2 regions of the Diaphorobacter sp. LR2014-1 genome follow, and region 1 is predicted to be linked to the other one. Evidence: predicted binding sites of a transcription regulator. Region 1 holds the regulator's gene; the other holds the start of a gene.
What was found. The regulator sigma-54, encoded in region 1, starts transcription at its own class of promoters, with help from an activator protein. The targets are predictions, from matches to a motif close to TGGCANGNAANCTGCTTT.
Positions count from the first base shown of each region.

Region 1 (3,487 bases):
GCCTGCACTGGCGCTGTCGGGCGGCGAGCGCCGGCGCGTGGAGATCGCGCGCGCGCTGGCCACGCAGCCGCGCTTCATCCTGCTGGATGAGCCCTTCGCCGGCATCGACCCGATCGCCGTGATCGAGATCCAGCGCATCATTGGCTTTCTCAAGGCGCGCGGCATTGGCGTGCTGATCACCGACCACAACGTGCGTGAGACGCTGGGCATCTGCGACCACGCCTTCATCATCAGCGACGGCCAGGTGCTGGCTCAGGGTACGCCGTCGGACATCGTCGACAACGCGGAAGTGCGCCGGGTGTACCTGGGCGAGCACTTCCGCATGTGAGAGTGATGGGCGACCACGGCGCGATGCAGGACCAGACAGTGGGTTGCAGGCCATGAAGCCCGGCCTGTCGCTGCGCGTCTCGCAGCACCTGGCGCTCACACCGCAGTTGCAGCAGTCGATCCGCCTGCTGCAGCTGTCCACGCTGGAGCTGGCCCAGGAGGTCGAGCAAATGCTCGACGAGAACCCCTTCCTGGAGCGCACGCTGGAAGAGGCCCCGCGCGAGGAGTTCGGCCTGGCCCAGGCCGATGCACCGGTGAGCGAGCAAGACCGAGAAGTCGAAGATGCTATTTATTCAGGAGCTGTCAGCGCAGGGCAGGAAAGCGCTACAAGCCAAAATGATGCAGAAACCTCCACAGCCGAATCCACGGCCGAACCCGCGGACTGGGAAGGCGACGGCTCGGTAGACCTGGCGCCCGACGACAGCGAGTGGGGCGGCGACGCCCCGGCACGCAACGGTGCCGGCGCGGGGAGCGACGACGAGGTGGACGCCACCGAGCTGGCCCGCAGCCAGGAGTCGCTCACGGCCTTCCTGCACCGCCAGGCGCTGGCGCTGCGCCTGTCCGAGCTGGACATGGCCGCGCTGCGCTTCCTCATCGAATCGCTGAACGACGACGGCTACCTGGACGAGTCGCTGCAGGACCTGGCCGCCAGCCTGGCGGGCACCGAAGACCCCGAGCAACTCGATGAATTGGTGCACCGCTTCACAGTCGCGCTGCGCCTGCTGCAAAGCCTGGAGCCCGCGGGCGTGGGCGCGCGCGGACTGGCCGAATGCCTCACGCTGCAGTTGCGTGCGATGGACCAGGACGAAGAGGGCGACCCCGACGTGATCCAGGCCGCGCTGGCCATTTGCGGCCAGCCGCTGGACCTGCTGGCCAAGCGCGACGTGCGCCGCCTGGCGCAGGCCTGCGGCACCAGCGAAGAGCGCACGCGCGCCGCGATGGCCTTGATCGCGCGGCTGGAGCCACGCCCGGGCAGGCGCTTTGCCGACGTGGACCGCAACATCATCGTGCCCGACGTGATCGTCAAGAAAACCGGCCGCGGCGGACAGCAGAACTTCAGCGTGCAGCTCAACCCGGACGTGATGCCGCGCCTGCGCGTGCACGACATCTACGCCGGTGCGTTGCGCGGCGGCCGTGGCGAAGGCCACCAGGCGCTGCAGGCACGGCTGCAGGAGGCGCGTTGGTTCATCAAGAACATCCAGCAGCGTTTTGACACCATCCTGCGCGTGTCGCGCGCCATCGTGGAGCGGCAGAAGAACTTCTTCGTGCATGGCGAACTGGCCATGCGCCCGCTGGTGCTGCGCGACATTGCCGATGAACTGGGCCTGCACGAGTCCACCATCAGCCGCGTGACCACCGCCAAGTACATGGCCACGCCGCAAGGCACCTACGAACTCAAGTATTTCTTCGGCTCGGGGCTGGGCACCGAAACCGGCGGCAACGCCTCCAGCACGGCCGTGCGCGCGCTCATCAAGCAGTTCATCGCGGCCGAGAACCCGCACAAGCCGCTGTCGGACAGCCAGATCGCCGAGATGCTCAAGGAGCAGGGCATTGAATGTGCGCGCCGCACCGTGGCCAAATACCGTGAGGCGCTCAAGATCGCCCCGGCCAACATCCGCAAGGCACTTTGAACCATGGCACGCGTCGTCTTCGACCTTCCCCCGCACTTCGGCTTCAGTACCGAGCTGCAGATCTACATCAGCCATGTCAACCAGGGCGGGCACCTGGACAACGCGCAGTTGCTCAGCCTCGTGTCCGAGGCGCGCGTGCGTTTCTTCAAGTCGCTGGGCTACCCCGAGGCCGACGTGGCGGGCCTGTCCACCGTGGTGGGCGACATCGTGGCGCAGTACAAGTCCGAGGCGTTCCACGGCGAGACGCTGCGCGTGGAGATGACGCCGCAGGACTTCAACCGCTACGGCTTCGACCTCGTCTTCCGGTTGACCGAGAAGAGCCAGGGGCGCGAGATCGCGCGCGGCAAGACCGGCATCGTCTTCATCGACCGTGCGGCCCGCAAGCCCGCACCCATTCCTGAATCCGTGCTCCAGCCATTGCTGCAGCGCGCAGCACAGCCGCAATGAACCAGCTTCAACTCTTTTTGCCCTGCGCCGCTGGCGTGGAGGGCTATCTGGCCGACGAGGTGCACAGCCTCACGGGGCTGGCCGGGCAGGACCTGCTCGTGGGCCGCGCGGGCGTGCTGCTGCGCGCCTCCTGGCGCGACGCGCTGCGCCTGAACCTGCACAGCCGCCTGGCGCAACGCGTGCTGGTGCAACTGGCCGAGCGGCCCTACCGCAACGAGGACGACATCTATGCCGCCGCGGCCGACGTGGCCTGGGAGATCTGGTTCACCCCGCGCCAGAGCTTCAAGGTGGAGGTGACGGCCCAGCACAGCCCGCTCAAGAGCCTGAACTTCGCCGCGCTGCGCGTGAAGGATGCCGTGGCCGACCGCTTCCGCGCCAAGGCCGGCGTGCGTCCCGACGTGCAGACGCAGTGGCCCGACGTGCGCGTGCACCTGCACTTGACCAGCGACCGCGCCCAGATCTACATCGACACCTCGGGCGAGCCGCTGTTCAAACGCGGCTGGCGCGAGGACAAGGGCGACGCGCCGCTCAAGGAAACGCTGGCCGCGGCGATGATCGCCGCCACCGGCTGGGACCCGCATGGCGAGCAGCCGCTGCCGCTGTACGACCCCTGCTGCGGCAGCGGCACCGTGGTCATCGAGGCCGCGCAGATCGCCTGCCGCATCGCGCCGGGCCTGCAGCGGCGCTTTGCCTTCGAGAAGCTATTGCCGCACCAGGCGCATGTCTGGTCTGCTATCAAGGATGAAGCGGCCAGCGCCGTTACCGCGGCTTCGGTGCCGATTTTTGGCAGCGACGTGTCGCACCGCATGGTGGACTTTGCCCAGCGCAATGCCGTGCGCGCCGGCGTGGCCGACGCGGTGCAGCTGCGCGGCGGCGACGCGTTGCAGCGCATGCCGCCCAGTGAACAACCCGGGGTGATGCTGCTGAATCCGCCATATGGCGAGCGCATCGCCGCGGCCGGCACGGCGGGGCGCAATGCGCGTGAGCGCATGTCCACGGTCGAGCGCATGGGCCGCGAGACGGCGCAGACCGAGGACGGCGTGGACTTCTTCGCGCAGTTGGCCGCGCACTGGAAGAAGCAC
Region 1 covers NZ_MTBE01000024.1:21,858-25,344, reverse strand. Annotated here, with positions in the region: gene lptB (LPS export ABC transporter ATP-binding protein) at 1-328, shown strand, start outside; gene BV908_RS15340 (RNA polymerase factor sigma-54) at 381-1,958, shown strand; gene BV908_RS15335 (thioesterase family protein) at 1,962-2,405, shown strand; gene BV908_RS15330 (THUMP domain-containing protein) at 2,402-3,487, shown strand, end outside.

Region 2 (3,487 bases), on a different contig from region 1:
AACCTGAACGATGCCGCGCTGCAGGAGTTCCTGCGCGTGGCGGAGAACCGCCGCAGCGTGCAGCTCAGCCTGGTGGCCGAGGTGATCGGCGCCTGGCTCACGCTGGACGCCGACGCGCGCCGCCTGCAACTGGCGCGCGAGACCCTGCGCACGCGCCAGCAGGCCCTGGAGCTCACGCAGCGCAGCCATGAACTGGGCGCCAGCTCGGGCCTGGTGCTGGCGCAGGCCCAGTCGGCGGCCGACACCGCACGCGTGGATGCGGCCGCCTTCGTCTCGCAGCTGGCGCGCAGCCGCAACGCCCTGGCCCTGCTGGTGGGATCGCCCGTGCCCCCAGCGTTGTTGCCCGCCAGCGTGGCCACCGTGGAAACGGCCATGCCGGTCACGGCCATGGCGGGCCCGGCCACGCCGGCAACCCAGCCCGCTCCCGGCACCGGTACTGCGGACAGTCCTGCCCCCCGGTCCCCTGTCCCCGCGCTGGCCGATCCCGCGGCGCCCGCAACGGCGCTGCTCGCCGTGCCTGCAGACGTTCCGTCCAGCGTGCTGCTGCGCCGCCCCGACGTGCGCGCGGCCGAGCATGCACTGCAGGGCGCCACGGCCAATATCGGCGCGGCACGCGCGGCGTTCTTTCCGTCGATCACGCTCACGGCCTCGGTGGGCACGGCCAGCAATGCGCTGTCGGGCCTGTTCGAGGGCGGCAACGGCACCTGGGCGTTCGCGCCGCAGATCCGCCTGCCGATCTTCGACGCCGGCCGCAACCAGGCCAACCTGCGCGTGGCCGAGGTGACGCGCGACACCGCCGTGGCCCAATACGAGAAGGCCATCCAGACCGCCTTCCGCGAGGTGGCCGACGCGCTGGCCGAGCGCGCCACGCTCACCGAGCGCCTGCAGGCGCAGGGCTCGCTGGTGCAGGCCACACAGCGCACGCTGCAGCTGTCGGACGCACGCTTTCGCCTCGGTGCGGACAACTACCTCGCCGTGCTGGACGCGCAGCGCACGCTGTATGCCGCACAGCAGGCGCAGATCACGCTGCAACTGGCCGAGCAGGTCAACCGCGTGACGCTCTACAAGGTGCTGGGCGGCGCCTGGACGGACCCAACACCACCGCCGGCAGGCGGCTCCTGATTCCATCGCTGGCAGCGCTTGAGGGGCAAGCGCTGGACGCTGTTTTTGTTCAATTGCGGTGCACCGGGCGCGCACGCAGGGGCCACGCCACCGGCACAACATCCCCTACGAGGTCCGGGCGCCATCAGGACGCCAGCGCCCGCACCATCGCGCCGCCACTTGCACCACGGCGGTGCGCAGCCCGCCACGCCCGGCCACGTGCGCGATTGCTACTAAAACCATAGCTTCTCGCGCTTACCCATCAAGCGCTAGCGGACTATTCAGCCCAACCCATGAGCGCACACCTCTCACCCCGCCGCACCCTGGCACGCCCATTGCATTGAAGCCAGCGCGGCCACGGTAGGCCGCAGCGCGTGCCCTCTCCAACGGCGGAGGCAGGGCTCGCGGGACGAAGGCGTCCCCACCCGCAACCAGGCCCCTGCCCGGTGCGGCGTGCGGACGCCTTTTTTGTTGATGTGGCTGCGCGGGGCATTCCCGCCGGGGAGACGATGGTGAAGCAATCCAGGCTGGTGATGGTGGGCAATGGCATGGCAGGCGTGCGCGCGCTGGAAGAGCTGCTCAAGATCGCGCCCGACCTCTACGACATCACGGTGTTCGGCGCCGAGCCGCACCCCAACTACAACCGCATCCTGCTGTCGCCCGTGCTGGCGGGCGAGCAGACGCTGGAGGAGATCGTCCTCAACGACTGGTCCTGGTATGCGGACCACCACATCACGCTGCACGCGGGGTGCACCGTGACCCATGTGGACCGCACGCGGCGCACCGTGCATGGCGTGGCGCAGGACGGGCGCACCGTCGAGGCTCCCTACGACCGGCTGATCCTCGCCACGGGCTCCAACCCGTTCATGCTGCCCATTCCGGGCCGTGAGCTGCCCGGCGTGCTGGCCTACCGCGATATCGCCGACACGCAGGCCATGATCGACGCTGCCGCCAGCTACAAGCACGCCGTGGTGATCGGCGGCGGCCTGCTGGGCCTGGAGGCGGCCAACGGCCTCATGAAGCGCGGCATGCAGGTCACCGTGGTGCATGCGGGCGAGTGGCTCATGGAGCGCCAGCTTGACGACGTGGCGGGCAAGCTGCTGCAGCAGTCGCTGGCCGAGCGCGGCATGCAGTTCCTGATGCAGGCGCAGACGCAGGAACTGGTGGCCGGCGGCGACGGCCGCGTGGCCGCGGTGCGCTTCAAGGACGGCAGCGAGGTGCCCGCCCAGCTCGTCGTGATGGCCGTGGGCATCCGCCCCAACACGGCCCTGGCCGAGCAGATGCACCTGCACGTCAACCGCGGCATCGTCGTCAGCGACACGCTGCAGACCGTGACCGACCCGCGCATCTACGCCGTGGGCGAATGCGCGGCGCACCGCGGCATCGCCTACGGGCTGGTGGCGCCGCTGTTCGAGCAGGGCAAGGTGCTGGCCAACCACCTGGCGGAATGGGGTATCGGGCGCTACCAGGGCTCGCTCACCTCCACCAAGCTCAAGGTCACGGGCATCGACCTGTTTTCCGCCGGCGACTTCCAGGGCGGCGAGGGCACGGAGGAGATCGTGCTCAGCGACCCGCATGCCGAGGGCGGCGGTGTGTACAAGAAGCTGGTGCTCAAGGACGACCGGCTCGTGGGCGCCTGCCTCTATGGCGACACGGTGGACGGCAGCTGGTACTTCAAGCTGCTGCGTGACGGCCGCAGCGTGGCCGACATCCGCGACCGGCTCATGTTCGGCGAATCGCACCTGGGCGACGCGGGCCATCAGGGCCAGAACAAGGCCGCCGCCATGGCCGACAGCGACGAGGTCTGCGGCTGCAACGGCGTGACCAAGGGCCAGATCTGCAAGGCGATCAAGGACAAGGGCCTGTTCACGCTGGACGAGGTGCGCAAGCACACCAAGGCCAGCGCCAGCTGCGGCTCGTGCACCGGGCTGGTGGAGCAGATCCTCATGGCCACTGCGGGCGGCGACTATTCCGCCACGCCCAAGACCAAGCCCGTGTGCGCCTGCACCGACCACGGCCACCAGGCCGTGCGCGAAGCCATCCGCACACACCGGCTGCTGACCGTGGACGGCGTGTTTCGCTTCCTGGAGTGGAAGACGCCCAACGGCTGCGCCACCTGCCGCCCGGCCGTGAACTACTACCTCACCAGCACTTGGCCCAAGGAGGCGCGGGACGACCCGCAAAGCCGCTTCATCAACGAGCGCAGCCACGCCAACATCCAGAAGGATGGCACCTACAGCGTGGTGCCGCGCATGTGGGGCGGCGAGACCAGTGCCGCCGAACTGCGCCGCATTGCCGACGTGGTGGACAAGTACCAGATCCCCACGGTGAAGGTCACGGGCGGCCAGCGCATCGACCTGCTGGGCGTGAAGAAGGAAGACCTGGT
Region 2 covers NZ_MTBE01000010.1:35,489-38,975, forward strand. Annotated here, with positions in the region: gene BV908_RS09925 (efflux transporter outer membrane subunit) at 1-1,122, shown strand, start outside; gene nirB (nitrite reductase large subunit NirB) at 1,611-3,487, shown strand, end outside.
Region 2: a site for sigma-54 is predicted at 1,426-1,443, ahead of nirB (nitrite reductase large subunit NirB). Genes of this name have one in related genera too.